Sandaracinus amylolyticus: one gene and its partner. The main gene of each other region encodes a partner of the protein of the gene in region 2 in a complex. Links are inferred from orthologs where the notes say so. Each region holds a gene or a part of one and is shown on either strand. Other genes may lie near its edges.

What was found.
Region 1: the proteins of DB32_RS15990 (region 2) and DB32_RS25830 are in contact, whole or in part, in a cryo-EM structure (PDB 7NYH), measured with the Escherichia coli proteins. The link is inferred for Sandaracinus amylolyticus from one-to-one orthologs.

The regions. Positions count from the first base shown.
Region 1 is NZ_CP011125.1:6,121,941-6,137,207, forward strand. What follows is about bases 5,332-8,045. They hold DB32_RS25830 (NADH-quinone oxidoreductase subunit A), read right to left. Parts: upstream 7,012-8,045; coding sequence 6,652-7,011; downstream 5,332-6,651. Other genes in these bases: DB32_RS25820 (NADH-quinone oxidoreductase subunit C), read right to left, coding at 5,332-5,989; DB32_RS25835 (4-hydroxyphenylacetate 3-hydroxylase family protein), read right to left, coding at 7,581-8,045. Outside these bases: DB32_RS25795 (hypothetical protein), read right to left, coding at 1-312; DB32_RS25800 (NuoI/complex I 23 kDa subunit family protein), read right to left, coding at 415-999; DB32_RS25805 (complex I subunit 1/NuoH family protein), read right to left, coding at 1,004-2,416; DB32_RS25810 (NADH-quinone oxidoreductase subunit G), read right to left, coding at 2,427-4,019; DB32_RS25815 (NADH-quinone oxidoreductase subunit D), read right to left, coding at 4,067-5,284; more of DB32_RS25820, read right to left, coding at 5,306-5,331; more of DB32_RS25835, read right to left, coding at 8,046-8,981; DB32_RS25840 (PaaI family thioesterase), read right to left, coding at 9,276-9,761; DB32_RS25845 (RCC1 domain-containing protein), read right to left, coding at 9,783-10,751; DB32_RS25850 (glycoside hydrolase family protein), read right to left, coding at 10,995-12,695; DB32_RS25855 (bifunctional salicylyl-CoA 5-hydroxylase/oxidoreductase), read right to left, coding at 12,734-15,010; DB32_RS25860 (OmpP1/FadL family transporter), read right to left, coding at 15,126-15,267. UniProt on the Escherichia coli protein: NDH-1 shuttles electrons from NADH, via FMN and iron-sulfur (Fe-S) centers, to quinones in the respiratory chain. The immediate electron acceptor for the enzyme in this species is believed to be ubiquinone.
Region 2 is NZ_CP011125.1:3,746,884-3,762,435, reverse strand. The notes cover bases 888-3,886. They hold DB32_RS15990 (NADH-quinone oxidoreductase subunit J family protein), read right to left. Parts: upstream 2,740-3,886; coding sequence 2,035-2,739; downstream 888-2,034. Other genes in these bases: nuoF (NADH-quinone oxidoreductase subunit NuoF), read right to left, coding at 2,736-3,886; nuoK (NADH-quinone oxidoreductase subunit NuoK), read right to left, coding at 1,707-2,015; nuoL (NADH-quinone oxidoreductase subunit L), read right to left, coding at 888-1,682. Outside these bases: more of nuoL, read right to left, coding at 1-887; more of nuoF, read right to left, coding at 3,887-4,130; DB32_RS15980 (NADH-quinone oxidoreductase subunit NuoE family protein), read right to left, coding at 4,171-4,716; DB32_RS15975 (zinc-ribbon domain-containing protein), read left to right, coding at 5,055-6,425; DB32_RS15970 (hypothetical protein), read left to right, coding at 6,559-6,897; DB32_RS15965 (hypothetical protein), read left to right, coding at 7,006-7,611; DB32_RS15960 (hypothetical protein), read left to right, coding at 7,608-8,273; DB32_RS15955 (hypothetical protein), read left to right, coding at 8,270-8,959; DB32_RS15950 (response regulator transcription factor), read left to right, coding at 8,956-9,654; DB32_RS15945 (sensor histidine kinase), read left to right, coding at 9,720-11,198; DB32_RS46750 (hypothetical protein), read left to right, coding at 11,195-11,434; DB32_RS15935 (DnaJ C-terminal domain-containing protein), read left to right, coding at 11,520-12,455; DB32_RS15930 (M23 family metallopeptidase), read left to right, coding at 12,513-13,022; DB32_RS15925 (vWA domain-containing protein), read left to right, coding at 13,081-14,463; DB32_RS15920 (aldo/keto reductase), read left to right, coding at 14,460-15,344; DB32_RS15915 (alpha/beta hydrolase), read right to left, coding at 15,323-15,552. UniProt on the Escherichia coli protein: NDH-1 shuttles electrons from NADH, via FMN and iron-sulfur (Fe-S) centers, to quinones in the respiratory chain. The immediate electron acceptor for the enzyme in this species is believed to be ubiquinone.

The DNA of each region.
Region 1 (15,267 bases), 2.4 Mb from region 2 along the record:
ACCGTCGTCGTCGCGGTAGCGCCGCGCGAGCGACCTGAACACGTCGTGCGCGACCCGCGCGCCATCGCCGCGGATGACCGACCATCCGGTCCACGCGAGGCCGCGGTGGATCTCCCGGGTCGGCCACACACACGGGATGGCGGAGAGCTCCGCGGACCACGCGTGGAGCAGGTCGTCCTCGATCGAGACCCGCGCGCGCTGAGAGGCGCCGACGAGCTCTCGCACCGCGAGCTCGTACGGCCGCTCGCGGTCGACCCGATGGAAGTCGTGCCACGCGCTGCCGTGCCCGAGGGCGATGCGCTGCGCGCTCACGAGCGGGATTGGGCCAGCGCGAAGCGCCACCCGCAAGCGGGTGGGGACCCGCGCGCAGCTCGAGGGGTCGAGAGGGGAGGCGCGCAGCCTCCCCCGGGAGAATCAGTGCGCCTTTTCGCGGTCCAGGCCCGGGTGCGTCGGGTCGCCGGGCTCGTGGCGCGGGTTCGCGGTGACGTACGTCCCGTCCTTGCCCGGGATGCTCATCAGCGTCTCTTTGTCGAAGATGAAGTGCTCGCGCTTCCACGACGCCGGCACGTGCGTGCCGGTGTCCATGCGGATCGCGTCGCACGGGCACGCCTCGACGCAGAACCCGCAGAAGATGCAGCGCAGCTCGTCGATCACGAACACGCGCGGGTAGCGCTCGTAGCCGTGGCGCGGATCGTCCGCCTCGTACTCGGCGGGCTCGATGTAGATGCACTGCGCCGGGCACGCCGTGCTGCAGCACAGGCACGCGACGCAGCGCGGCGAGCCGTCCGCGCGGTGGGTGAGCCGGTGCACGCCGCGGAAGCGCTCCGGGTAGTCGCGGCTCTCCTCGGGGTAGCGGATCGTCGCGGTCTTCCGGTTCTCGGCGGGGCCGATCGTGTTCTGGAAGAAGCGCTTGAAGGTGACGCCGAGGCCCTTCACCGCCTCGACGACGTAGCTCTGGTCCGCGACGGTGCGTCCGGGCTTCTTGATCGCGTAGGCCATCGAATCACCAACCCATCTGCTGGAACAGCAGCACGAAGATGCCGGTCACGAGGATGTTCAGCAGCGAGAGCGGCAGGATGAGCTTCCAGCAGAGGCTCATGATCTGGTCGTAGCGGAAGCGCGGCAGCGTCCAGCGCACCTGGATGCTGATCAGCGCGAGCACCATGACCTTCGTCAGGAACGCGACGACCTGCAGGATGATGATGAACAGGTGCGAGTTCGCGACGTTGCTGACGACCGCGAAGTCCGTCCCGCTCAGATCGAAGCGGTAGCCGAACGCCTCCCAGCCCGCGCGGGTCAGGAACGGCACGTCCCAGCCGCCGAGGAAGACGACCGCGATGATCGCCGAGCTCACCGCGACCTCGATGAACTCGCCCATCATGTACATCAGCCACTTGCCCGACGAGTACTCGAGGAAGTAGCCGGCGACGATCTCGCTCTCACCTTCGGGCGCGTCGAACGGAACGCGCTTGTACTCCGCGATCGTCGCGGTGAAGAAGAGGACGAACGCGAGCGGGTTCACCAGCACGCCCCACACGTGCTCGCTCTGCCAGCGGATCATGTCCGGCAGCATCAGCGAGTCGTAGAGCATGAACATCGGGACCAGCGAGAGGCCGAGCGTGACCTCGTAGCTGACCATCTGGCTCGCAGCGCGGAGGCCGCCGAGCAGCGCGTACTTGTTGTCGCTCGCGTAGCCCGCGATCGCCGCGCCGATGATGCCGGTGCCCGCGATCGCGAAGATGTAGAGGATGCCGATGTTGAGGTTCGCGACCTGGATGTCGATCGCGGTCCCGCCGATCGCGCCCTCCGCGGGCAGCTGATCGAGCAGGTAGTCGACGTAGATCGTCGGACCGAACGGGATCACCGCCGCGGTCGCGAACGCCGGGACCATCGCGATGATCGGCGCGATCGAGTGGAGGAACTTGTCGCCGCGGGGCGGGACGATGTCCTCCTTGGTGAACGCCTTGATCGCGTCGAAGAGCGCGTGCAGGCCGCCGAAGATCGTCAGGCGCCCATCGAAGAAGAGGAACGGGAGGATCTTCGCCGCGACGAGGTGGATGACCGCGAGCGGGAAGAAGACGAGCATCAGCCCGCCCCACGTGTGCTCGATGCCGAACACCGGCTCGGTGAAGAGCACGTCCTGACCGTTGCCGGTCGCGACCATCGCCAGGCTGATCGCGAACATCACGCCGCAGAGCGCCGCGACGACGTACGCGCCGAGCACCAGGTACGGGATCGCGTCGAGCAGCGCGCGCGGCATCGGGAAGCCGCCCATGTACGGGCCGAGGCGATCCTGGAAGAACGCGCTCTGACGACGCTCCGCGAGCACCAGCACCGGCGCGAACAGCAGCAGCAGCACGCCGATGACGAACGCGATCTTCAGGATCGAAACGAGAACGAGCCAGCCGAGATCCATCGTCGTCCCCTCAGCTCGCAGCCGCCACGGCGGCCGTCGTCGCGGGCATCGCCGCGCGCACCTCGGGAAGCTTCGCGAACGCGATCTCGCGTCCCACGCGCTTGCCGATCTCGATCAGCGTCTCCCAGGCGCTCTTGATCCCGAGCGGCGCGTTCACCGCGCGCTGGAACTGCTGCGCCATGCCCTTCGCGTTCACGAAGGTTCCGCTCGCCTCGGCCGTCGTCGCGACCGGGACCACGACCGTCGCGACCTGCGTGAGCGGGCCGATGTTCGACGAGAGGTTCACGTGCGGGACGTTCGCGAGGCTCGCGAGCTGCTCGACGCTCTCGCCCGCCGCCCAGCCGAGCGAGAGGATCGCGTCGACCCTGCCCGCCGCGACGTCGGCCGCGAGATCCGCGGTGCTGCGCAGCTCGCCGCCGGCGACCGCCGTCGCGCCCGCGCGGTTCGGGTTCGGGTCGGGGTGCCGCAGGATCGCGTCGCCCTTCCACCCGCCGGGCACGCTCTCGGGCGAGAGCGCCGCGAGGTAGAGCGCGGTGCCGCCGAGGTGCTCGCGCCCGAGCTTGCCCAGCACGAAGTTGTCCTCGTTGGTGTGCTGCGCGCTGAACACCACCGCGAGGCGCTGCGACTTCTCGAGCACCTTCGCCGAGGCCTCGATCGCGACGTCGCGCGGCACCTCGACGACGCGGCCTTCCTGACGAACGCGCCCGGTGAGGATGCGATCCTCGTGGAAGCGCTTGTACGTCATCATGCCCGCGTCGCACATCCAGAACTTGTTCACCTGCTCGTTGTCGCGCGGGCGCAGGCGATACACGCGCTGGTAACGAGGATCGTAGTCGACCCACGTGTTGCAGCCGGTCGCGCAGCCGTTGCAGACGCCGGGCGCGCTTCGCAGGAACCAGACGCGCGCCTTGAAGCGGAAGTCCTTGCTCGTCAGCGCGCCGACCGGACAGACGTGCTCGGTCATCAGCGTGTACGCGTGATCGAGCTCGCGGCCCGGCGAGACGGTGATCTCGTTCTTGTTGCCGCGCTCGCGCATGTCGAGCACGTGGTCGCCCACGACCTCGTCGCAGAAGCGGATGCAGCGCGTGCACATGATGCAGCGCTCGGCGTCGTAGACGATCGTCGGACCGAAGCGCACCGCCTTCGGCTTGTGCACCGGCTCGGTGTCCTTGCGCTTCAGCTTCTTCTGGTGCGCGAGCCAGTAGTCCTGGAGCTTGCACTCACCGGCCTGATCGCAGATCGGGCAGTCGACCGGGTGATTGAGCAGGAGGAACTCCTGCACTGCGCCCTGCGCCTTCTCGACCGCCGCGCCCTTGCTCGCGACCTCCATGCCCTCCGTCACCTCGATCTGACAGGCGGGCTGGAGCTTGTTCTTCGTCGTCTCGACGTAGTCCTTCTTCTTCTCGTCCCACGCGAGGATCGGCAGCGCCATCGGGCGCGCGCTCTTGATCTCGACGAGGCACATGCGGCAGTTGGCCGCGATCGAGAGACCGGGGTGCCAGCAGTAGTGCGGGATCTCGACTCCCTTCTTCCACGCCGCCCGGATGATCGTGTCTCCGGGCTCGAAGGGAATCTCCTGGCCATCGAGCTTGAACGTCGGCATCACCGCTCCCGAAGGGAAGGAAATCGTCTGTCAGCGACTCGCGTGCTTCAGCGGTCGCACTCGCCGCCGATCATGTTGATCGAGCCGAAGGTGGGCACGATGTCCGCCACCATGTCGCCGATCAGCATCTCGCGGCACGCCTGCAGGTTGTAGAAGCACGGCGGGCGGCAGCGCACGCGATAGGGCGTGCCCGAGCCGTCGCTCACGATGAAGAAGCCGAGCTCGCCGTTGCCGCCCTCGGTGAACGAGTAGCACTCACCGGCGGGCACCTTGATGCCCTCCATCACGATCTTGAAGTGCGCGATGGTCGCCTCGATCGTGTTGTACACGTCGAGCTTCTCGGGCAGCACGAAGCGCGGGTCGTCGGCGTTGATCGGACCCTTGTCCGGCATCTTGTCGAGACACTGCTCGATGATCTTCATCGACTGACGCACTTCCTCGAAGCGCACCATGAATCGATCGTAGTTGTCGCCGTCGTGGCCGACCGGAACGTCGAAGTCGACGGCGTCGTAGAACATGTACGGGTGCGCCTTGCGCACGTCGTAGTCGACGCCGGTCGAGCGCAGCACCGGGCCGGTCACGCCCCACGCGAGCGCGCGCTCCTTGCTCAGCTTCCCGATGCCCTGGGTGCGGTCGAGGAAGATGCGGTTCTTGAGCAGCAGCGACTCGGTCTCGAGGAGCACCTCGTCGACCTGCGGCAGCACCGCACGGACGCTCTCCTTGAAGTGCGGCGTGGGCTCCTTCGCCATGCCGCCGATGCGGCCGAAGGAGTGGGTCATGCGCGCGCCGGTCTCCTGCTCGAGCACGTCCCACAGCCAGTCGCGCACCTTGATGCACCACAGGAAGGGCGTGAACGCTCCGAGCTCCATCGCCGTCGCGCTGTTGCACGTGAGGTGATCGGTGATGCGCGAGATCTCGCCGAGGATCATCCGGTACCAGGTGCAGCGCTCCGGCACCTTGAGCCCGGCGAGCTTCTCCACCGCGAGCGAGAAGCCCACGTTGCAGAGCATCGGCGAGACGTAGTTGAGGCGATCCGCGTAGGGGAAGACCTGCGTCCAGTTGCCACGCTCGCAGCTCTTCTCGAAGCCGCGGTGCAGGTAGCCCGGCTGGATGTCGAGATCCATCACCGTCTCGCCGTCGAGCTCGAGCACCATGCGGATGGTGCCGTGCATCGCGGGGTGCGACGGGCCCATGTTGATCCGCATGGGCTCGGCGGGCAGCTCGAGCGTGCCCTCGTGCTCCTCGTCTTCGTAGAAGGGCTCCATCTACATCACTCTTTCGCCGGGTTACTCGGTCGCGGTACGAGCCGCTTCGTCGTCGAGCTCGGTGTACTCGATGCCCTTGCTGAGCGCGGGGCGCTGGCCCTGCTGCTCGCCGATGGCGGGCGAGACCTGGAAGTCGCTGCCCTCGATGCGCGCCTGCCAGTCGATGCGCGACCACGGCTGGCCCTCGTCGGGGCCGAAGGGCGGCAGCTTGTCGATGTCCTCCACGTCGCGGTAGGGCACCAGCGGCTGCGTCTTCTCGATCGGGTAGTCCTTGCGGAGCGGGTGCCCGACGAACTCGTCGTACATCAGGATGCGGCGCGGATCGGGGTGGCCCTCGAAGACCACGCCGAACATGTCCCACGCCTCGCGCTCGCCCCAGTTCGCGCCGATCCACACCGGCACGAGCGACGCGACGCTGCCGCCCTCGTCGACGCGCGTCTTGATGCGCACGCGGTGCTTCTTCGCGAGCGAGCGCACGAAGAGCAGCACGTCGAAGCGCGGGAGGTCCTCACGCATCGGGTAGTCGACGCACGTGACGTCGACGAAGTGGTTCATGTCGCACTCGGGGTCGTCGCGCAGGAAGCGCGCGACCTCGAGCCAGTCCTTCGGCGCGACCACGGCCTCGTCGTCGCCGAAGTGGCTGCTCGTCGCGAGGATGCGGTCACCGAACTGCGCCGTGAGGCGCTCGAGCACCTTCTTGCTCATGGCGACTCAGCCCTTCTTCTCGCGCTCGATGCGCACGGCCTCGCCGGGGCGATCCTCGAGCAGCTCCGCGCTCAGCTGCGCGAGCGGGTTGGCGCCGGCGCGCTCGGCCTCGAGCTTCCGCTGGCCGTAGTAGACCGCGGTGCCCTTCTTGCGCAGCTGCACCATCTCGGGCACCTCGCGCGTCGGCACGACGAGCGGCCCGCGCGTGCCCGACTGGATCTTCTGCTGGAGCAGCATGAGACCGTCGAGCACGGCCTCCGGGCGCGGCGGGCAGCCGGGCACGTACACGTCGACCGGGATGAGCTTGTCGATGCCCGGAACCGTCGTGTAGTTGTCGTAGAAGCCGCCGCACGACGCGCACGTGCCGAAGGCGATCACGTACTTCGGATCGGCCATCTGCTCGTAGATGCGCTTCAGCGCCGGAGCCTGGCGCTGCACGATCGTGCCGACGACCCAGAGCAGGTCCGCCTGGCGCGGCGAGAAGCGCGGCGCCTCGGCGCCGAAGCGCGCGAGGCCGTCGTAGCGCGGGCCGTTCAGCGACATGAACTCCATGCCGCAGCACGCGGTGACGAACGGATACTGGAACAGCGACCACTTCCTCGCCCACGCGAGGAGATCGTCCAGCTTCGTCGTGACGAAGCCGGCGTCGCCGCCTCCCATCACTACCTTTCCCATTCGAGCGCTCCCTTCTTCCACGCGTAGACGAGGGTCACGCCGAGGACGAGGAGGAAGAGCAGCATCTCCACGAGCCCGAACCAGCCGAGCTCGCGGAACTGAGCCGCCCACGGATACAGGAACACCGCCTCGATGTCGAAGACGACGAAGAGGATGGCGGTGAGATAGAACTTGACGCTCAGGCGTACGTGCTGAGCGCCGGTGGTCGCCGAGCCCGACTCGTACGGGATCAGCTTCTCGGGCGTGGGGTTCTTCCTGCCGAGCGTCGATGCCAGGATGAACAGCAACGACGGGATCGCGACTGCGATCGCGAGCATCAGGAAGACGGGAAAATAGACCTCGAACATGGGGCTCGGTGCCTTTTCCTGGGAAGGGGGCGAGGTCGGAGGCCGCCTGTTTGCGCAGGCCCCTGCAGCCGTGGGGGACGGCCGAGCGGTCTCAGCCGGCGAAAGGCGGACGACGCCCTTCGGGATGGGAGGCCGGCGCCGGTTCTAGGCTACCGGCAACGTGGTGTCAACGCTGGGAAAGCCAGCGAAAACGGGAGCGCCTCGGCGACGCGCGCCCTCCCCCTTCTCGGGAGGCGAGCGGGCGCTCGCGGAGCGCGCCCAGCGGGCGATCTCGCGCGCGATCACGCACCGGGACGACGCCGGGTGCATGTTCTCGCGCGTGATCGCGCACCCGGAAGGTTCCGGGTGGCTGTTTCCGTCCGCGAACACCCACCGGGAAGCGCGCGGGTGGCTGTTTCCGTCCGCGAACACCCGCCGGGAAGCGCGCGGGTGGCTGTTTTCGTCCGCGAACACCCACCCGGAAGCGCGCGGGTGGCTGTTTCCGTCCGCGAACACTCACCGGGGAGCGCGCGGGTGGCTGTCGCCGTCCGCGAGCACGGTCCCGCGCGCGCTGCGCTTCGCGCTCGATACTACTCGTCGAGCCCGGCGAGCTTGCGGGCGGCGCGCATCTTCTCGTCCCAGTCGGTGCGCCGCTCGATCACGACGCGCTGGGCCTGGGGCGACCCCGCGCCGTGCATGCACTCGATGCGCAGCGGGACCGCGCCCGAGCCGTAGCTCATCCACTCGACGAGGCGGAGCAGCTTCGCGCGCTCGCGATCGCCCATCACGTGCCGGAGCTTCGGGCCGAGCTCGGGGTGATCGAGATCGGCGACCGAGGGCATCGTCGCGAGCAGCCCGCCCGCGAGGTCCTCGGCGAGCCGGACGATCTCGTAGGGCAGCTCGGTCACGTGGTGCTTGCACACGTTCGCGAGCACCGCGTCGACCTGGTGGATCCCGGAGCGGTGCTTCGTCGTCTTCGTCGAGGCCGCGAGGCCGAGCGCGTGGATGGTCTCGGTGAGGTGGACCATCTGGGTGAGCTTGTCGCGCACGTGCGAGGCGTCGCGCACGCCGTTCTTCTTCGCGAGGAGCGCGGTCGCGCCGACGAGCGCGTCGAGGTTGCCCGGCTTGCACCCGCCGTAGCTGGCGCGGTGGAACCCGGCGAACGCCTCGAGCAGCTCGTTGCACGCCTCGAGATCGCCGTCGATGAAGACGCGGTCGCGCGGGACGAACACGTCCTCGAAGATCACGACGCACTCCTGGCCGCCGTAGCGCGCGTTGCCCGCGTCGGGGCCGCCGCGTCGCTCGTCGCTGGGCTGACGGCCGAGCACCATCGACACGCCCGGCGCGTCCACCGGGATCGCGCACGCGATCGCGAAGTCCTCTTCGCCCGCGCGCAGCGACTGGCCGGGCATCACGAGGATCTCGTGCGCGTTCGCCGCGCCGGTCTGGTGGATCTTCGCGCCGCGGATCACGAGGCCGACCGCGCTGCGCCCGACGACGCGCACGAACGAGTCGGGCTGCTCGCTCGGGCGCTTGCTGCGATCGCCCTTCGGGTCGGTCATCGCGCCGTTCAGCGTGAGGTCCTCGCGCTGCACGTTCGCGAGCCAGCGCACGAAGCGGTCGTGCCCCTGGCGGCCGTGGGTCGCGATGTACGTCGCGTTGAGGCCGTCCATGCCGACGCAGCGCTGGAAGCAGGTGCCGGTGAGGCGACCGAGGATTCGTTGGAGCTCCAACTTCTTCCGGAGGTCGTCGTCGCTCGTGAAGAGGTGCGTGAAGCGGTTCACGCGCGCGTCGACGAGCTTCGAGTGCGGCGTCGCGAGATCGCGGATCGTCGGGTCGGGATCGTGCGCGAGCGCGTAGGTCGCGGCGACGGTGTCGATCGAGGGGCGCACCTTCGGGTGGCGCGTGGGATCCGGAACGCGCTGCCCGTCCACCCAGAGGACGAGCTTCCGTGCGCGCAGCGACTCGACGTACTCCGCGGCGGTCTTCATGGCGCGACAGTGTTCACTGTCAGCCTCTGCCGCTCAATCGAGTTTCGCGCGTGCGCCCCTCGAGCATCGAAGATGCTCGACCAGAAAAAGAGCTGAAGTGGACCGGACGACGACGGCTGCGACGCCGAGCATCGAAGATGCTCGATCCGCGTCGCAGCACGGACGTCGTTCACCGTCGAGCATCGAAGATGCTCGACCAGAAAAAAGAGCTGAAGTGGACCGGACGACGACGGCTGCGACGCCGAGCATCGAAGATGCTCGATCCGCGTCGCAGCCGGCGACGTCTGGTCCACTTCAGCGACAGAAGCGCTTCCACGCGTCGGGGATCGGGCCGCCCAGCATCCGCTCGGCGCCGCCCTGGTCGAGGACCACGAAGCGGAAGCTGCCGGTGAACGCGTCGGCGCCGTCCTGGACGATGCGCACCGCGACGTCGACGATGCGGCGCGCGTCGCGGGTGATGACCGAGCGGCCCTCGAGCGGGACGCCGATGCGCACGGCCTTGTGCAGCTTCGCGTCGAACGACGCGGTGAAGCCGAACTTGCCGAGCAGCCCGATCAGCGCCCACGCGGCGACCTCGTCGGCGAGCGTCGAGACGAGCCCGCCGTGCATGATGCCGGGCGGGCCCTGGTAGCGATCCCCGGGCGTGAAGCGCGTGACGATCTCGTCGCCCTCGCGCGCGAACGTGAGGTGGAACCCGTACGGGTGATCGGGCCCGCAGCCGAAGCAGGGCTGACCGGGCCCGAAGAGATGTCCGTCGAGGGGCGGAAGAGGAGTGCTCATCGCGCGCGCAGCATGACGCGCTCAGAGCGGGTCGGGCACGCTGGCCTGGCCGAACGTGTCGTCGCCCCAGCAGTGCACCTCGTCGGCCTCGTCGAGCGCGCACGAGTGACGCCCGCCGCTCACGACCTCCACGAAGCGTCCCGGCGGGACCACGTGCTGGCCCTCGGCATCGCGGCCCCAGCACACCAGCGAGGCGTCGCTCGCGCGGATCCCGCACGCGTGCAGCTGGCCCGCGCTGATCGCGCCGAGCGCCTCGGCAGGCGCGCCCGACGCGAGGGCGCCCGAGCACGCGACGGTGCCGTCGGCGCGGCGCCCGCAGACGTCGAAGAGGCTCCCGACGATCGACACGAACGCCCCCGTGGGCGGCGTCGGGACGTCGTCCGGATCGGGGCCGCCCCAGCAGCGGATCGTCCCGTCGCTCGCGCGGACGCCGCAGCCCCACTCGAAGCCGAACGCATAGTCGACGAACGCCTCGTCGGTGGGCGGCCCGTCGATCGGGCCGAACGCGCCCCAGCAGCGCAACGTGCCGTCGGCGCGCATGCCGCACATGCCGCGATCGTGCCCGTAGAGGCGCGTGAAGGTCTCGCCGAGCGGGGTCGAGAGCGGATCGGGGTTGCCCCAGCACGCGACGGTGTGGTCGGGGCGGCGCGCGCAGAAGCGGTGGTCGTTGTGGAACCCGCGAACCTCGACGAACCGCCCCGGCGGAACGCTGAGGATGCCTGCCGAGCCCCAGCAGCGCAGCGTGCCGTCGGCGCGCGTCGCGCACGATCCGTTCGAGCCGGCGCCGAGGTGCAGCGGGCCGTCGATCGGGAGCGTCACGCTCGTGCCGTCGTCGCACGTGAGCGTCGCCGAGCCGTCGCCGTGGTCGGTGAGCGTGCAGCCCGAGCCGTCGACGCCGCGAGGAACGGTCACGCTCGTGCCGTCGTCGCAGGTCACGACCGCGCCGGCCTCGGTCTCCTCGACGGTGCAGCCGCTCGACGTGCCGTCCATGCCGTCCATCCCGGCATGCCCGCGGGACCGGGACGAACCGTGGCGCTGCTCCCGTCGGGGCAGCTGATCACCGCGGTACCGTCGGGCTCGTTCACGACGGTGCACGAGCCCGAGTCGCCGGAGCAGGACGAGATCACGAGCGCAAGGAGCAGGAGTGTCGCGTGTCGCATCGCGCCGGAACGTATCCGGTGCGCGGGTCACACGTCTAGGATCGCAGCAACGATCCGCCAATCCTGGAACAGGTCACGGCGCGCGACCGAGCGCGCGGTAGCCGAGATATCGCGGGAACGCGCGGCCCGACTGGTTCCACTGCTTCGGGCGTCCGACGTACATCGCGTCGACGCCGTGGTCGGCGAACGCGTCGCCGACGTCGAGCCACGCGGCGTCGCCGGTGAGCACGTACGCCGCGCCGAAGACGTGCACGATCAGCAGGTTGAGATCGGCCGTGCTCGAGTCGTCGTAGTCGTCGGACGCGCAGCCCCACAGATAGCGGAACGCGGCTCCGTCGCTCGTGACCGCGTCGTCGCGCAGCCACTCCGCGGCGCGACGCACCACGTCCGCGATGCGCGCGTCGCCGGTGAGCGCGTGCGCGTCCATGAGCCCATCGACGAGCAGCGACGTCATGAACGGCGAGCCACCGGCGGGCCCGTCGCTGCACTCCTCGGGATCGGGGCGCACGAGGTCGTGCTCGAACGCGCCGCTCGTTCCGTCGCTCTGCCAGTCGACGGCTTCGTCGATCAGCGACACGAGCGCGGCGCGCACCTCGTCGCGCGGGTCGAGCGCGTAGTACGAGGCCACGCCCATGATCGTCCACGCGAGGTTGCGCTCGGTGACGCGCAGGCTGTTCTCGCGCCCGCCGCGCTGTGCCGGCAGGCTGCGCACGAACGCCTCGCCCATCGCGATCACCGCTTCGCGCGCCGCGGGATCGCCGGTGAGCAGGTAGTCGTCGAGCATGCCCTGCCCGGTCATGCGCCGCATGACGCCCCAGTCGAGCTTCTGCGACGGCGTCCAGCCGTCGGCCTGACAGACCTGCACCGCCATCGCGCGCCCCGCGATCCACTCGAGCTCGTTGTCGCGGTACCACGTGCTCTCGAGGCGCGCGCGTCGATAGCGCGCCGCGTCCGCGCCACGCACGAAGCGCTGCCAGAGCGCGTGCGGTCCGTCGTAGTACGTGCGGTGCGCGTTCGTGCCCGCGCAGCTCACGCCGTAGGTCTCGTAGGCGGGCGACATCGAGCCGAGGCACGACTCGAGCTCGTCGTCGAACGACTCGAAGCGATCGTTCGCGGCGATCGTCAGGTGCGGGCCGCTCACGCGCGATCGCGCGTAGTGCTCGGGGTCGAGCGTCGCGGCGACGGGCCCGTCGGGCGCGGGCGCGATCGCGGCGGGCGCGGTGCGGGTGCGCGGCGCGCCGTGCTCGATCGTCCAGCGCTCTTCGGCGTTCGCGGCGAGCGTCGCGCGGAACGCGACCAGCACGCTGCGGATCGATCCGTCGAGCGGCCAGCGCGCGAGCTCCGCGACGTGGATCTCGCGCTCGGTCCCGCTCGCATCGAGCACACGCACGTGCGACGCGTCGCGCAGCACGCCGGGCGCGAACGGCACGCCCAGCGAGACCACTGCGTCCGACGCGGCACCGCGATCCGCGCGCAGCGTGAGCGCGATCTCGCCGGCGGTCGCCACCGGGCCGCCGTCGATCGGCGACGTGCTCGCGTCGTGCTCGCTCGGTCGCGCGCCGTCGATCGACGAGATGCCTCCGTCGCGCGGCGTGCTCGCGTCGCCGTCGATCGCGGCGTCGCCGGTGCATCCGCTCGCGAGCGCGATCAGCACCAGCGCCCAGCGCGCCCTGCCCTTCCCTCGTGTGCCCATCGGGCCGCGCGTCGTGCACTCGGCGTACCGCGCGCGCGCTGCGTGGATCGGCGCGCGATCGCGGCAGGACGCAGCCCTCATGGCGGTTGGAACCGACACACCGCGCCCCCGCGGGATGGTCAAGCAGGCTTGACGGTCTTCGGGATCGCCGTCTTCGCGGCGCGGTACTGATCGGGCCAGCGCACGCCGTCGTGGCCCTGGGTCGCCGCCGCGTGCAGCGTCCAGTACGGGTCGTAGAGGTGCGGCCTCGCGAGCGCGCAGAGATCGGCGCGCCCTGCGAGCAGGATCGAGTTCACCTGATCGAAGTCCTGGATGTTGCCCACCGCGATCGTCGGGATCCCGAGCTCGTTGCGGATGCGATCGCTGAACGGCGTCTGGTACGCGCGACCGTAGACCGGCTTCGCGAGCGTCGACGTCTGTCCGGTGCTCACGTCGATGACGTCGCAGCCGCGCTGCTTCAGCGCGCGAGAGAGCGCGACCGCGTCGTCGCCGTCGAACGCGCCGGGCACCCAGTCGGTCGCGGACACGCGCACCGACATCGGCTTGTCGCTGGGCCACGCGGCGCGCACGGCGTCGAACACCTCGAGCGGGAAGCGCATGCGGTTCTCGAGCGAGCCGCCGTACGCGTCGGTGCGCTGGTTCGAGAGCGGCGAGAGGAACGACGAGAGCAGGTAGCCGTGCGCCATGTGGAGCTCGAGCAGATCGAAGCCCGCGGCGTCTGCGTTCTTCGCGCCGCGCACGTGCGCGTCGATCACCGCGTCCATGTCGGCGCGCGTCATCGGGCGCGGCGTCTGGCTCTTCGTCTCGTCGTAGGGGAGCGGCGAGGGCGCGATGAGCTCCCAGTTGCCGTCGTCGAGCGGCTCGTCCTCGCCGAGCCAGAGCAGCTTCGTCGAGCCCTTTCGTCCGGCGTGCGCGAGCTGCAGGCCGATCTTCGCGTCGCTGAAGCGATGCACGAAGTCGACGACGCGCTTCCATCGCGCGACGTGCTCGTCGCTCCAGATGCCGGTGCATCCGGGCGTGATGCGGCCCTCGGGCGACACGTCGGTCATCTCGGTCATCACGAGCCCCGCGCCGCCGATCGCGCGCGAGCCGAGGTGCACGAGGTGCCAGTCGTCGGGGAGCCCGTCCTCCGCGCTGTACTGGCACATCGGCGAGACCACGATGCGATTCGGCAGCGTCAGGCCGCGCAGCGTGAACGGCGTGAACATCGGCGGCGGCGTCTTCGCGTCGACGTCGATGCCGGCGCGCCGCGCGAACCAACGATCGGCCTCGGCGACCCACGCGGGATCGCGCATCGCGAGGTTCGAGTGCGTGATGCGTCGCGAGCGCGTGAGCAGCGAGAACGCGAGCTGCATCGGCTCGAGCGCCGCGTGATGGCGCTTCGCCTGCTCGAACCACTCGAGGCTCTGCTGCGCCGCGGTCTGGATGCGACCGACGATCGGACGCTGCTCGTCCTCGTAGCTCGAGAGCGCCGTCGCGAGATCGCCGGGATGCGCCGCGATCGCGCGCGCGAGGACGATCGCGTCCTCCAGCGCCATCTTCGTGCCCGAGCCGATCGAGAAGTGCGCGGTGTGCGCGGCGTCGCCGAGGATCGCGACGTTCTCGTGCACCCAGCGCTCGTTCTTGATCGTCGTGAACTGGATCCACTGCGAGCGATTCGGGAGCAGCGGATGCCCGCCGAGGTCGTCGGCGAACACGCGCTCGCAGTACGCGATCGTCTGCTCCTCGCTCGCGCCCTCGAGCCCGGCGCGCCGCCAGCTCTCCTCGTCGGTCTCGACGATCACCGTCGAGTGCGCCGCCTCCGAGCCGCAGCCGTCGAACTGGTACGCGTGGATCTGGAAGAGCCCGTGCTCGTTCTCGCGGAAGCTGAACGTGAACGCCGGGAACCGCTGCGTGCTCCCGAGCCAGACGTAGCGCGCTCTGCGCACGTCGAACGTCGGACGGAACGCGTCCTCGAAGCGTGTGCGCACGATCGAGCGGAGCCCGTCGGCGCCGACGAGCAGATCGCAGTCGCGACGGAGCGCGTCCACGTCGCTCACCTCGGTCTTGAACGAGAGCTCCACGCCGAGCGCGCGCGCGCGCTCCTGGAGGCGCATGAGGAGACGCTTGCGCGCGATGCCGACGAAGCCGTGCCCGTGGCTGCGGATCGTCTCGCCCTTCACGCGGATGTCGAGCGCGTCCCAGCGCGCGAAGTCGCGCGCGAACGATGCGAACGTCTCGGGCTCCGCCTCCTCGATGTTCGAGAGCGTCTCGTCGGAGAAGACGACGCCCCATCCGAAGGTGTCGTCGGGCGCGTTGCGCTCGATCACCTGCACGTCATGCGAAGCGTCGTGCTTCTTGAGCAGGATCGAGAGATAGAGGCCGGCCGGACCACCGCCGAGGATTCGAACGCGCACGAAGGGACGATATCCGCGCGCGTCTCGTTTGCTCCACTCGTGCTGTGAGCGAAAGCGAGCGCGCCCGCGCGATCTCACACGAGATCACGCGGGCGCACGAGGCTCGCGAATTCGATCACTCGAAGTGGTACGTCGCGCCGACCGAGAGGACGTTGTACTCGGCCGAGTACGTGCCGTTGTTCGTCACCGCGCCGTAGCCCTGCGGGTAGCACCCGGCGTCGACGACCGGGTTGTTCGGGTCGTAGCCGCCACCGCCC
Region 2 (15,552 bases):
GCACCGGCCGCGAACGCCGCGACCGCGCCGTGCTCGCCCTCGTGCCCCGTGAGCCACGGCGACCAGAGGTTCCAGTGCACGTGCAGGACGTCGCCGAGCCAGTGCGGCAGCCCGAGGAAGCCGACGATGAGCGCGCCGGCCGCGAGCACCATCAGCGGGATCGTCACCGCGTCGCCCGACTCGTGCGGCTCCGCGTGGTGCTCGTCACCGTGCCCGTGCCCGTGATCGCCGGGCGCGTGACCGCCGCGGAACTCTCCCTCGAACGTGAGGAAGTAGAGGCGGAACATGTAGAACGCGGTCAGGAACGCCGCGACCGCGAGCATCACGAAGACCGCGTAGCCGACCCACCCGAGGTGCGCCGAGCCCTCGAGCGCGCCGAAGAGGATCTCGTCCTTCGAGAAGAAGCCGCTCGTCAGCGGGAAGCCCGCGATCGCGAGGCACGAGATCAGGAACGTCGCGCGCGTGCGCGGCATGTACTTCTTCATGCCGCCGAGCCAGCGGATGTCCGCGTCGCCGTGCGCGTGGATCGCGTGCATCACCGAGCCCGCGCCGAGGAAGAGGCAGGCCTTGAAGAACGCGTGCGTGAAGACGTGGAAGATGCCGGCCGCGAACGCGCCCATGCCGACCGCCGCGAACATGAAGCCCAGCTGGCTGACGGTGGAGTACGCGAGGATGCGCTTCATCTGCGTCTGCACGACGCCGATCGACGCGCCGAGCAGCGCAGTGAGCGCGCCGGTGACGGCGATCAGCGCCATCACGTTCTCGCTCATCATGAAGACGGGCGAGAGACGGCAGCACAGGTACACGCCCGCGGTGACCATCGTCGCGGCGTGGATGAGCGCGGAGACCGGCGTCGGACCGGCCATCGCGTCGGGGAGCCACACGTAGAGCGGCAGCTGCGCGCTCTTGCCGGTGCACCCGATGAACAGGAAGAATGCCGCCGCGCCCGCGATCGTGATCCCGATCGGGAACCCGCCGAGCTCGACCTGACGCTGGCCGTACTCGATCACGCCCGCGTTGATCTCGGCGAACTCGAACGTGTGCGCCGAGCCGAGCAGCAGGAACGTGCCGATGAGCACGCCGAAGTCGCCGATGCGGTTGACGACGAACGCCTTGCGCCCCGCGGCCGCGTACGCCGGGTTCTCCCACCAGAACCCGATCAGCAGGTACGAGCAGAGCCCGACGCCTTCCCAGCCGACGAACATCAGCGGCAGGTTCGAGCCGAGCACGAGGATCAGCATCGAGGCCGTGAAGAGGTTCAGATACGTCATGAACCTCGGGTACGACGGGTCGTCGCCCATGTACTCGGTCGAGTACAGATGGATGAGCGACGCGATGCCCGTGACCATCACGGTCATGATCCCGGACAGGTGATCCATCGTGAACCGCACGTTCACGGGCACCGAGTCCTCGCCGACCGTCACCGAGAACCAGCGGTAGAGGTCGAGCGTGATCGCCGTGTTGCCCGCGTGCTCACCCTCGCCCGCGAGGACGAGCATCGTGAAGCAGTAGAGCGCGAGCAGGAACGAGGTCGCGACGGTGCCGACGGCGACGCCGCTCACCAGGCCCTTGGCCGCGCCGCGACCGAAGAAGCCGTTGATGATCGCGCCGAGCAGCGGCAGCAGGACGATCCACAGCAGCATCGGCGCCGGGTTCGTCGGCAAGGAGAAGTCGAAGTCCATGGTCGGCTCTCGGCTCCGTAGACGTCAGTGACGAAGCAGGTCGGCGCGATCGCTCTCGACCGACTTCTTCAGGCGGAAGAGGCTGATCAGGATCGCGAGGCCCACTGCGGCTTCCGCCGCGGCCACTGCGATGACGAAGAACGCGAACACCTGGCCCACGTGAGACTCCGGATTCCACCGGTTGAACGCGACCAGCGTCAGGTTGACCGAGTTCAGCATGATCTCGATCGACATGAGCTGGAGCAGCATGTTGCGGCGCGTGAGGAACCCGAGCGCGCCGATGCCGAAGAGCACCGCGGCGAGCGCGAGGTAGGTACCGAGCCCGATCTCCATCGTCTGCTCCCTCTGCCTCTCACTCGGCCGGCGTCTCGCCGTCGCTCTCGTTGCCGATCTCGAGCGGATGCGGCGGGCCCTGGCCCACCGTCGAGATCTTCGCGGGGTTCAGCGAAGGCGCTTCCGCGTCGTTCGCGAACGGGCGCAGCGCCATGCGGCGCGCCTCGACGGGATCGGCCTCGTCCTTCTGCGCCGCGGTGCGACCGCGCGCCGTGCCGATCGCCGCGATGATCGCGACGAGCAGCAGCATCGACACGAGCTCGAAGGGCACCGCCGCCTGCCGGTAGATCGAGTCCGAGAGCGCCTCGACGCTGCCGAACTCGCGGCACGCCGGATCGCTGCCGTCGCACGTCGCGATCGCGACCTCGGGCGCGGTGGCCTCGCCGACCGAGAACGTGATCGCGCCCGCGAACAGCACGATCAGACCGCCGCCGATCGTCTTCATCACCCAGCCGCGGGTGTCGGCGCGATGCTCCATCGCGCCTGGCCCGATCAGCATGATGACGAAGACGAAGAGCACGACGATCGCGCCCGCGTAGACGATCAGCTGGATCGCCGCGAGCAGGTGCGCGTGCAGCGTCAGGTACAGACCCGCCAGCGAGATCACGTGCACGAGCAGCGCGATCGCCGAGCGCAGCGGGTTGCGCATCGTGACGGTCAGGACCGCGGCGATCGTCGCCGCGAACCCGCAGACCAGGAAGAGGAGCTCGCCGCTGGTGCTCATGCCGCCTCCCGCCGCACGAGCTGCGAGCGGATCGCCTCGTCGAGCCGCGCGCTCTGGGGGAGCCCCTTCTCCGCGGCCTCGAGGAACTCCTTCCGGAACTTCCGCACGAACGCGAGCATCGGCATCGCCGTGCCGTCCGCGAGCGCGCAGATCGTGTTGCCCATCATGTTGTTCGAGATGTCGACGAGCAGATCGACGTCGCTCGGCTTGCCGCGCCCCGCCGCGATCTGATCGAGCACGTTCGCGAGCCAGCCGGTGCCCTCACGGCACGGCGTGCACTGGCCGCACGACTCGTGCGCGTAGAACTTCATCAGGTTGCGCGACGCCTCGACCATCGAGACCGAGGTGTCCATCACGATCGCGCAGCAGGTGCCGAGCATCGTGCCGATGCCGCGATACGTGTCGACCGCCATCGGCACGTCGAGGTGCGACTTGCCGTGCCACTTGTTCAGCGGGTGCTTCGGGTCCTTCGCCTCGACCTTGTCCTGCTCGCGCAGGACCGGCGTGCTCGACCCGCCCGGGATGACGCCCTTCAGCTTGCGATCGGGGTGCAGCATCCCGCCGCCGAAGTCGTAGATGAGCTCGCGCATCGTGATGCCGACCGGCGCTTCGTACACGCCCGGGCGCTTCACGTGGCCGCTGATGCCGTAGAGGCGGGTGCCTCCGTCCTTCATCTCCGGCGGGAGCAGCGAGATGTTGCTCCACGCTTCGCCGCCCATCGCGACGACGTCGGGCACCGCCGAGATCGTCTCGACGTTGTTGACGATCGTCGGCATGCCGAACGCGCCCTTCACGGCCGGGAACGGCGGCTTCAGGCGCGGCTCGCCGCGCTTGCCCTCGAGCGAGTTGAGGAGCGACGTCTCCTCGCCGCAGATGTACGCGCCGGCGCCGGGGTGCACGTGGATGTCGAGCGCGTGCTCCTTGCCGAACGGACGCGCGCCGAGGAACCCACGCGCGTGCGCCTCGCGGATCGCCGCCTCGAGACGCGCGATCGCGAGGACCAGCTCGCAGCGCACGTAGATCCAGCACTTGTGCGCGCCGATCGCATACATGGCGATGATGCACCCCTCGATGAGGCGGTGCGGATCCTTCTCCATGATCGTGCGATCCTTGAAGGTGCCGGGCTCGCCCTCGTCGGCGTTGATGACGAGGTAGACCTCCTGGCCTTCCTTCTTCGGCGCGAGGAAGCCCCACTTCATGCCCGCGGGGAAGCCGGCGCCGCCGCGACCACGGATGTTGGCGGCCTTCACCTCCGCCTTGATCTGGTCGGGCGTCATCGAGGTGAGCGCCTTGCGCGCCTGCTGGTAGGCGCCCGCGCGCTCCGCCACCTCGAGCGTCCAGCTGCGAGCCAGCGTGTAGCGATTGCTGAGGATGTTCTGGTACGACGGCATGACTCTCCGGCCGGTCGCGTAGAGGAAGAGCGAGGGAGGTTCAGCTGCCGCTGGTCGTCGCGGCGGCGGCGTTCGGGTACCAGGCGGTCTCTTCCTGGGTGGGCGTCTCGCCTCGCGCGATGCGATCGAGCAGCGCGTCGAGCTTCTCGACGGTCAGGTTCTCGAAGAACTGATCGTCGATCTGCACCATCGGGCCGTAGCCGCAGGCCGCGAGGCACTCCGCCTTCTTCAGCGTGAACGTGCCGTCCGCGCTGGTCTCGCCCGCGTGGCAGCCGAGGCGATGCTCCAGGTGCTCCTGGATCGTCTTCGCGCCCATCAGCTCGCAGGAGAGCGTCCTGCAGACCCAGACGGTGTGCTTCCCGGGCGGATGCTGCGCGTACATCGTGTAGAACGTGACGACGCCTTGCACCTCGCTCGCGGCCATTCCGAGCCGCGTCGCGACGTAGGCGACCACGTCGGGGCTCACCCAGCCGACCTGGCGCTGGCAGAGGTGGAGCACCGGGATGCACGCGGCCTGCTTCGTCGGGTACCGCGCGATCAGCTCGTCGACGATCTTCTCGTGCTCTGCGGAGAGGGTGAACGCCATCGTGCTCCGTGCCCGGCCACTCGCCTCGGTGAGTGAGGCTGCTTCTAGGAAACGCATGCCCTCCGCCGCGAGGTCGCGCGGCTCCTCGGAGCTCGCGCTCGCTCGCGAGAGGCGCGCTCGCACAAATGCGCGAGAGGGGCCTTCGGGCGGGCGGACGCTAGGCCGCTCCAATGAGGCTGTCAAGCGAGGACGCCCGCGCGCGAGAACAGGCTTCCCATCGGTGTCGACGTGCGTGTAGTCTTCGGCGCGATCGAGGCCCGGAGCGCTGTCGAGGGACCTTCGATCCAGCGAGGGGGACGCTTCTCAGTCATGAAGCATTGGTCCTCCTGGAGGCGCAAGTGACCGTCTTCTGTCCCAACTGCGGAAAACCGAACACCGACACGGCGACCCAGTGCGTCGCGTGCGGCACCGGCCTGAAGCCCAAGGCAGCCGGCTCGAAGTTCAAGGGCACGATGATGATGACGGGCGTGACGCCGCCGAAGCCGGGTGCTCCGGCCGCCGGTGGCGCGCCGCCGGGACCGCCGCCGCAGGGCGCGCCGCCGGGACCGCCGCCGCCGCAGGGCGCACCGCCCGCCGAGGCCGGGGGACAGAAGCAGAACCTCGCGTTCCAGGCGACCATGCTGGGCCCGATGACGCCGCCGCCGGGCGCGCCTCCGGGGGCGCCGCCTCCGGGTGGTGGATTCGGCGCGCCGCCCCCGAGCGCGGGTGGTGGCTTCGGGGCGCCGCCGCCGAGCGCGGGCGGTGGCTTCGGCGCGCCGCCTCCGGGCGGTGGCTTCGGTGCGCCTCCGGGCGGTGGGCCGGGCACGCCGCCGCCGGGCGGTGGGTTCGGGGCGCCGCCGCCGAGCGGTGGCTTCGGCGCGCAGCCGCCGAGCGGTGGCTTCGGTGCGCCGCCTCCGGGTGGCTTCGGCGCGCCCCCGCCGAGTGACGCGTCCGGCGGGTTCGGGGCGCCGCCGCCGAGCAGCAACGCGCCGGGCGGCTTCGGTGCGCCGCCTCCGGGTGGTGGCTTCGGCGCGCCTCCGGGCGGTGGTCCGGGCACCCCGCCGCCGGGTGGTGGCTTCGGCGCACCGCCTCCGGGTGGTGGCTTCGGCGCGCCTCCGGGCGGTGGTCCGGGCACCCCGCCGCCGGGTGGTGGCTTCGGTGCACCGCCGCCGGGTGGAGGCTTCGGCGCGCCTCCGGGCGGTCCGCCGCCGGGTGGCTTCGGCGCGCCTCCGGGCGGTCCGCCGCCGGGCGGTGGCTTCGGTGCGCCGCCTCCGGGCGCGCCCCCGGGTGGCTTCGGTGGAGGCCCGCCGGGTGGTCCTCAGCCCCCGATGGGCGGGGCGCCCGCGGCGCCCGGTGGCCCCGCGAAGAGCAACACCGGCAAGTACGTCGCGATCGGCTGCGGCGTGCTCTTCATGTTCTGCTGCGTGTCGAGCATCGTCTACAACGTCGTCTGCGGCGGCATGGCCGCGATGGCGCCGACGCCGGTGGTCGCGCCCGACGGCACGACCGTTCCCGCCGACCCCGGTGCGGGCGGCGGCGGCAGCGTCTGCGGCCGCGCGGCCGAGTGCTGCAACGCCTATCTCTCGGCGATGGGCACGCCCGGCGTCGTCGACTGCGGCATGTACAACAGCATGCCGGCGGGCGCGGAGACGGGCTGCCAGTCGGCGATCGACGGCTGGCGTGCCGGCCTGCAGGCGCTCGGCCGCGAGGTCCCGGCCGCCTGCCAGTGATCGCGTTCTCGTGCGATCGATGTGACCGACGCCCGACCCGCTCGCACGAGCTGGTCGGGCGTTCGTCTCGGTGCCGTTCCCGTGGGCAGCAGCAATCATGTGGAGCATCGAGTTCGACCCGTCGACGCGGTTGATGACGCTTCGACTGGTGCACCAGGTGACGGCCCCGCAGATGCGGGCGCTCTCGCGCGCGCATTCGTCGGCGCTCGCCGCGACGGGCGGTGAGCCGTTCAAGGTGCTCGGCGATCTCCGCGGGCTCACCCCGCTCGACATCGAGTCCGCGTCGCTCTTCACCGAGCTGCGGCGCGCGGCGGCGTCGCTGCCCGGGTTCCTGCGGCGCGCGGTGCTGACCGACTCGCCGACGGTCGCGATGCAGCAGCGTCGCTCGGTGTACGAGGAGGCGGGCTCGCGCGAGCGCGAGCTGATCACGCTCGACGAGGGCGAGGCCCGCGCCTTCCTCGCGCGCGACTGAGCCGCCGCCACGATTTCGCCATCTTCTCTCCTCGCGATCTCGAAGCGCCCTCCCCGCTCGCTCCTCGGCCGCGCGCGACCTTGCTCGCATGACGGCGAGGAGGTCGCGGTGACGAGCACGACGGGGGACTTCGCGGCGGTCGATCCGCGAACGAACGAGCAGGGAGCGCACGCCGCGATCGACCGCGCGGACGTGATCGAGATCGCGCGACGCGGCGCGGTCGGGCTCGCGCTCGCGTCGATCGCGGGGCTCGCGATGGGCGCGCGCGAAGGTGTGCTCTCGATGGCAGTGCACGCGGCGGGGATCCCGCTCGCGCTCCTCGCGGTGGTCGCGCTGGGTGTGCCGAGCCTGTTCGTGCTGCTCGCGCTCGCCGATGCGCCGCTCGATCCACGCTCGACCGCGGCGGCCGCCGCGCGCGGCATCGGCGCGAGCGGGCTGGTGCTCGCAGGTCTGGCGCCCGCGATCGCGCTCTTCGTCGTGACGAGCGAGAGCACCGATGCCGCCGCGCTCACCACGCGCGCCGGGCTCGCGCTCGCCGGCGTCGTCGGGCTCGGACACGTGCTGCGCGAGATCGTGCGCGCGCTGGGCGACGCCGATCTCCGCACGCGCGCGATCGCGATCGGAGGGCTCGCCGGGTTCGCGGTGTTCGCGACCGCGCTCGCGACGCGGGTCTGGGGCGCGCTGCTCCCCGTGCTCCTCGGAGGTGCATCGTGAGCGAGCTGCAGCTCATCCTGCGTCGTCCCGCCGAGGCCGCGCGTCGCGCGACCGAGGGCGAGTCGTTGCGCGCGCTGGTCGCGACGTCGCTCGCCGCGATCGTGTGCGGTGCGGCGGCGTTCGGAGGCGTCGTCGGCTCGTTCCGCGGCGGGCTGCAGATCGCGTACGCGGCGCTGAAGCTCCCACTCGCGCTCTGCGCGACGCTCGCCATCGGAGTGCCTGCGTTCCACGCGATCGGTGTCGCGCTCGGACAGCGCTGGACGTTCCGGAGCGTGGTCGCGCTCAGCCTCGCGTCGGCGGCGCGCGGTGCGCTGGTGCTCTTCGCGCTCGCGCCCGCGCTCTGGCTCGCGATCGATCGCGGGCTCGCCTACCACGCGACCGCGCTCGCCGCGACGCTCGCGTTCGCGCTCTCGGGCATCGCCGCGCTCGCCGTGTTGCTGCGCGGGCTCGGCGGTAGCGGGCTCGCACAGCTCGCGAGCGCCGTCGCGATCGCGAGCGTGTTCTTGCTCGTCTCGGGTCAGACGAGCTGGATCCTCCGGCCGTGGCTGGTGCGGCCGCGCACCGAGGACGTGCCGTTCGTGCGGGCGCGCGAAGGCAGCTTCGCCGACGCGCTCGCGCGCTCGGGCCTCTCCGCGACCGGTCGCTACGACGAGGCGCGATGAGCCCGCTCCAGCTCCTCGCGCTGTATCTCGTGGTCGGCGCGATCGCAGCGACGGTGGTCGCGCGTCGCCAGCAGGGCGCGCTGCCGATGCGGCTCGCCTCCGCGCTCGTCGCGTGGGCATTGTGGCCGCTCTGGGCGCCGATCGCGCTGGCGCCGCCGGAGCGCGACACCACGCGCGCTCCGCTCGCGCGACGTCTGCACGCGGTGCTCGACGAGGCGCTGGTCGCGGCCGAGGGCACCGCGCTCGCACCGCTGCTCTCGCGCGACGCTGCCACGCGCATCCGCGCCGACATCGACCGCGCGATGGCGCGCATCGCTCGGCTCGACGACGCGCTCGCGCGACCCGGGTTCGATCTCCGAGCAGCCGAGTCGCGCCTCCTCGAGCTCGAGCGCAGCGGCGCGACGTCGCGCGCGATGGCGACCGCGCGCCTCCACCGCGACGGAGTCGCGCGCCTCGTGCACGCGCGCGACCAGGACCATCGCGCGCTCGTCGAGCTCGAGGGCGCGCTCGAGGCCCTGCGCAGTCAGATCGTGCTCGCGCACGTCGCGGGCGCGGCCCCCGACGAGGTCGTCTCGGAGCTCTGGGCGCGTGTCGAAGGGCTCGGCGCCGCGCTCGACGTCACCGAGGAAGGCCCGAGCGCGTCCGTGGTAGATCGAGAGCGGACCGAAGCGGAGGCGCGCGCTTGAGCCGTCACATCCTGGTCGTCGACGACGAGGCACGCATCCGCGAGGTCGTGCAGTACGCGCTCGCGCGCGAGGGCCATCGCGTCACCGTCGCGGGCGACGGCAAGAGCGCGCGCGAGGCGTTCGGTCGCGGCGACGTCGAGCTCGTCGTGCTCGACGTGATGCTCCCCGACGTCGACGGCCTCACGCTCTGTCGCGAGATCCGCGCCGCGTCGCGCGTGCCGATCCTGTTCCTCTCGGCGCGCAGCGACGAGATCGATCGCGTGCTCGGGCTCGAGCTCGGCGGCGACGACTACCTCACGAAGCCGTTCTCGCCGCGCGAGCTCGTCGCGCGCGTGAAGGCGGTGCTGCGCCGCATCGAAGGGCCCGCCGAGAGCACGCCCGCTCCGACCCCGAAGGGCACGCGCCTGCGCCACGGCGCGATCACGATCGATCTCGAGCGCCACGAGGTGCGCTACGGCAGCGAGCTCGTCGCGCTCACGCCGACCGAGCTGGGCATGCTCGCCGCGCTGATCGAGCGCCCCGGCATCGTGCTGTCGCGCGGACAGCTCATGAAGCGCGCGTACGCGTACGACAACCTCGTCACCGAGCGCACGATCGACACCCACGTGCGGCGCATCCGCGCGAAGTTCCGCGCGCTCGGCGGCGACCCGATCGCGACGGTGCACGGCGTCGGCTACAAGGCCGCGGGAGCCTGACGATCCGCGGGCCGCTCACGCTCACGAGGCGCATCTCCGGCGGCATCCTCGCGCGGCTGCTCCTCGTGAACGTGCTCGTGCTGCTCGTGCCGTGGGCGGGGCTCGAGTTCGCGCGCATCCACGAGCGCCAGCTCCTCCTCTCGCTCGAGCGCGACATGCGCAACCAGGCGGTGCTCGCGAGAGAGATCGCCGAGGACGCGATCGCCTCGGGTCGCGAGCTCGAGTCGCCGCGCGTGATGCGCATCCTCGTCGACGCGGCGCGCACCACACGCACGCGCGTCCGCGTGCTCGACGAGCGCGCCGTCGTCCGCATCGACTCGCACGCGTGGGGCCCGCCCGAAGGGCCCGAGCCGCTGCCGCCCACCGTCGTACCGCAGGAGATCTACGATCTCTCGAACGACATCCGTCGATCGAGCGCGCGCGTCGCGCGATGGAGCGACGAGGGAGATCGCTGGCCGCTGGTCGCCGATCGCCGCGAGGTGCGCGAGGCGCTCGCGGGACGACCCTCCGCGTACACGCGCCTGCGCGCCGAGCATCCGTCGGTGATCCTCTTCGTGACGGAGCCCATCCGTCATCGCGGCAGTGTCACCGGCGCGATCTACGTCACGCGATCCACGCAGCCGGTGCTCGAGGAGCTCTACAAGATCCGCGCGGGGCTCACCGTCGTGATGGGCGTCGCGGTGTTCCTCACCGCGCTGCTCACGCTCGTGCTCGCGTGGTCGATCTCGCGCCCGCTCACGCGCCTCGCGCGCGCCGCGCGTCGCATCGCCGCGGGAGAGCGCGACGTCGTCGTGCCGGTCGGCGGCAGCGGCGAGATCCGCGATCTCTCGCACGCGTTCGCGACGATGACCGCGGAGCTCGATCGGCGCCTCCGCTACATCTCGGAGTTCGCGGCCGACGTCGCGCACGAGTTCAAGTCCCCGCTCACCTCGATCCGCGGCGCGGCGGAGCTGCTCGGCGAAGGCGCGTCGGACGATCCCGAGACGCGCGAGCGCTTCCTGCGGAACATCCAGCTCGACGCGGATCGCCTCGATCGTCTCGTCTCGCGACTGCTGGAGCTCTCGCGCATCGAGGCCTCACGCGAGCCGATGGGCGATGTCGATCTCGCTGCGCTGATCACGCGCGTCGTCGAGCGCACGCAGAGCCCAGATCCACGCGTCGAGGTGCACGCGCCCGCGACGCTCCCGCCACTCCGCGGCCGCGAGAACGATCTCGAGCGCGCGCTGCTCAACCTCGTCGAGAACGCGATCCGCTTCTCCCCGCCGGGACGGCCGGTGTCGATCACGATCGAGCTCGCGCGCGACGCGATCCACCTCGCGGTGCGCGATCACGGGTCAGGCGTCGCGCCCGAGCACCGCGCGCGCATCTTCGAGCGCTTCTTCACGACCGACGCGGAGCGCAACGGCACCGGCCTCGGGCTCTCGATCGTGAAGAGCGTCGCCGAAGCGCACGGCGGGCGTGTGCGGCTCGACGAGCACACCACGCCCGGCGCGCGCTTCGTGATCACGCTCCCGCTCGGAGCGCGTGGTAGCGTGCGCGCGTGAGGATCGCGATCGCCCTCGTGCTCGCCGCGCTCGCCTCGTGCGGGAGCTCGAGCGCCCCGCCGCCTTCGTCGTCGTCGTCGTCCGGTCCGAGCCCCGCCGCGCAGCCCGCGCCCTCTTCGCAAGCGCCGTCCGCACCGACGCCGACACCGATCGTGCGTGACGTCGCGCCCGACGAGCCCGAGGGTCCGATGGCGGACCCTCCGCCGGTCGAGCCGCCCACGATCGGGCCCTCGTGATGCTGCGCGGGCGCGAGCACAGTCCGCCCCTTGTGTCCGTTGGTGTCGTGGACACCTTTGGCCGACAGGGCGGAGAAAGCAGCCTGTGAGCTACAAGGACTACTACGAGGCGCTCGGTGTCTCGCGTTCCACGACGCAAGACGAGCTTCAGAAGGCGTACAAGAAGCTCGCGCGCCAGTACCACCCGGACGTCAACAAAGAGCCGGGCGCCGAGGACCGCTTCAAGTCGATCAACGAGGCGTACGACGTCCTCAAGGATCCCGAGAAGCGCAGCCTCTACGACAAGTACGGGCCCGCGTGGAAGGCGATCTCCGAAGGCCGCCAGCCCCCGCCCGGCACCGAGAACGTGCGCTTCGACTTCGGCGACCTCGGCGGCTTCGGAGGTCAGGGCTTCGATCCGAACGATCTCGGCTCGATCTTCGAGCAGTTCTTCGGCGGACAGGTCGAGGGCATGCGCGGCGCGCGCCGTCGCCCGCGTGGGCCGCGCCGCGGTGACGATCGCGAGACCGTGCTGGAGATCGGTGTGTCGGACGCGTTCGCGGGGGGCGCGCGCGACCTCGGCATCCGCGATCCCGAGACGGGTCAGACCCAGCGCCTCACCGTCCGCATCCCGGGCGGTGTGCGCACCGGACAGCGGATCCGCCTCGCGGGCAAGGGCGGTCAGGGCAGCCCGGGCGCGCCGCCCGGCGATCTCTTCCTCGAGGTGAAGGTCGTCCCCGACGCGCGTTATCGCCTCGAGGGCGACGACCTCCACGTGACGCTCCCGATCACGCCGTGGGAAGCCGCGCTCGGCGCGACGGTGCCCCTCGTGACGCTCGACGGCGAGGTCCGCTTGAAGGTGCCGCCGGGCACGTCGTCGGGCCGGAACATCCGCCTTCGCGAGAAGGGCTATCCCCGCAAGGAAGGTGCGCGCGGCGACCTCTACGCGACGGTGCAGATCGTCGTGCCGGAGTCGCTCACGCCGCGCGAGAAGGAGCTCTTCGAGGAGCTCCAGAAAGCGAGCCAGTTCCGTGCGCGATGACGCGAAATCTCCTCGTCCTCGACGCGGTCTCGCGCGCGCCGCGCGCAACGATCGCGCATGCGGAAACGACTCGGACGCGCGCTCGCGGCGCTCGTTCTCTGCGCCTGGCTCGTCGCCCTCGGCGCCTACTTCCTCGACCCCGTCCCGCTCGGCTCGCCGGTCCGCGGAGCCCGCGCGTTCCACTCGACGTTCGGCGCGCCGCGCTCCGGCGGGCGACGCCACCAGGGCGTCGACGTCTTCGCCGCGCGCGGGACTCCGGTCGTCGCGGCGCACGACGGGCTCGTCGTCCACGTAGGCACGTACTCGCTGGGCGGTCGCGTGGTGCACACGCTCGGACGCCGCGGCGTGCTCTGTTACTACGCGCACCTCGACGCGTGGGCGCCCGGTCTCGCGGTCGGCCAGTGGGTGCGCGAGGGCGACGTGCTCGGCACGGTGGGCAACACCGGCAACGCACGCACGACGCCGCCGCACCTGCACTTCGAGGCGCGACCGCTCGCGCTCGGTCTCGCGGCAGTCGATCCGGTGACGCTCCTGCCGGCGCGTCGATTCACCGCTTCGCAACGATAGACCTTCGCGCGCGCTCGCCCGTCGCACGCCCTCCACGGATCACGGAGGAGGGCTCGGGATGACGACGAGGACGCTCGGATCACTGTTCGTCGCGTGCGCGCTGATCGCATGCGGGGGTGCGCAGCACGGTGGGGATCGCGAGGACCCGGAGGCGATCGTGCTCGAAGGCGCGCTCGGCAACACGTTCGTGCCCGCCGCGCAGTCGAGCGAGATCGTCGCGCGCCTGCGCGTCGGCACGGTCACGCCCGAGGGCCTGCATCGCCCGCCGATCAACCTCGCGCTCGTGGTCGACACGTCGGGCTCGATGGAGGGCCGACCGATCGACGACGCGCGCGCCGCCACCGCCGCGCTGCTCGACGCGATGCACGACGGTGATCGCCTCGCGGTCGTCGCGTTCCACTCGTCGACCGAGATCGTGCTGCCGTCGACGCAGATCGATCGCGGCCGCATCGAGGAGCTGCGGGAGCAGGTCTCGGCGCTGCGCGCGACCGGCACCACCGACCTCGGCGGCGGCATGCGCGCCGGGCTCGAGGAGGTGATGCGCCACTACGATCCGCAGGGCATCAACCGCGTCGTCCTGCTCAGCGACGGCGTGCCCAACGACCCGACGACCATCGAGCCGCTCGCGCAGGCCGCTGGCGAGCGCGGCATCGCGATCACCGCGCTCGGTCTGGGCACCGAGTACGACGAGACGCTGCTCGCCGCGATCGCGCAGCGAAGCGGAGGGCGGTTCCACTTCGTCGAGGAGTCGAGCGCGGTCGCGCGCGTCTTCCAGGACGAGGTGCTCCGCATGCGACACGTCCTCGCGCGCAACCTCTCGATCGAGATCCGCCCCGGCCCGGGCGTGCGCGTCGAGAGCGTCGTCGGTCAGCCCCAGGTCGGCATGGACGGCTCGGTGCGCGTCGCGCTCGGCGACGTCGCGGAGGGCGAGACGCGCGACGTGATCGTGCGGCTCCGCGCGGAGGGTCGTCGCACGGGCGCGATGGTCGAGCTGATGGACGCGGTGCTCACGTTCGACGATGCGGTCGCGGAGGCCGGCCGTCTCGAGCGTCGTCTCTTCCTCGGTGCGCGCGCGACCGCGGACGAGGCGGATCTCGCGCGTGGTCGCGACGAGTCGGTCGAGCGCGACGCAGCGCGCATGATGGCGGCCGCGGTGACGGTCGAGGCGATCCGTCTCGCGCGCGGTGGCGAGCTCGACGAGGCGCGCGTCATCCTCGCGCAGGCCGCGCTGCGCGCCGAGGCCGAGGCGCAGAGCAGCGGCGATGCATCGCTCGCCGAGCAGGCGCAGGGCATGCGCAGCGTCGAGATGTACCTGCCCAGCGTCGCAGCGACCGCGCCGAGCGCCGCACCTCCGCCCCCCGAGGCCGCGTCCGACGAGGCGCCGCGCGCGATCCGCGCCGAGCACGAGCGCGCGGTGCGCGTGCTACAAGGCCCGCTGTGATCGCACGGCGCGCGCTCGGTCGCACCGGCCTCGATGTCTCGATCGTCGGCCTCGGTGCAGGTCGCATCGGAGACCCATCGCAGGACGCGCGCGAGGTCGAGCGCCTCCTGCACGGCGCGCTCGATGGCGGCGTCACGCTGATCGACACCGCGCGCTCGTACGGGCTCTCCGAGGAGCGCATCGGGCGATTCCTCGCGACGCGACGCGACGCCTTCGTGCTCTCGACGAAGGTCGGCTACGACGTCGACGGAGTGCCCGACTGGACCGGCGAGTGCGTGCGCCGCGGCATCGAGAACGCGCTCGGTCGTCTGCGCACCGATCGCATCGAGCTCGTGTTCCTCCACTCGTGCCCGCGCGACGTGCTCGAGCGACGCGACGTGATCGACGCGCTCCACGACGCGAAGCGCGCGGGGAAGATCCGCTGCGCGGGCTACTCCGGCGAGAACGAAGAGCTCGCGTGGGCGATCGACTCGGGCGCCTTCGACGTCGTGCAGCACAGCGTCAGCGTCGCGGACCAGCGCGTGCTCGACGACGCGCTGCCGCGCGCCGCGGAGCGCGGCATCGGCGTGCTCGCGAAGCGCCCGCTCGCGAACGCCGCGTTCGCGCTCGAGCATCGCCCCGACGCGCCCGACACCGCGACGTACTTCGATCGCTTGCGCGCGATGTCGATCGATCCGCGCGCCCTGCCCTGGCCCGAGCTCGCGCTGCGCTTCAGCGCGTTCGCGCCCGGTGTCTCGAGCGCGATCGTCGGCACCGCGAGGCTCGAGAACCTCGTGCGCTCGCTCGATGCCGCGTCACGCGGTCCGCTCGATCCCGATCACGTCCGCGCGATCCGCGACGCGTTCCGCGCGCGCGACGATCACTGGCGCGGCGTGATCTGAGCGCGCTCGAGCTGTCCCGCGCCGAGCTGCACGCGCAGCGCTTCTTCGATCACCGGTCCCCACGCGTCCCAGCCGTGCTCGCCGGGGAACACGTGCGCGACGTGAGGCACGCCGTGCGCCTCGAGATGCGCGCGCAGCGCTTCGCCCCCGTCGCGCACGACGTCGCGATCGGACTCCCCCCACGCGATCATCAACCGCGTGCGACCGA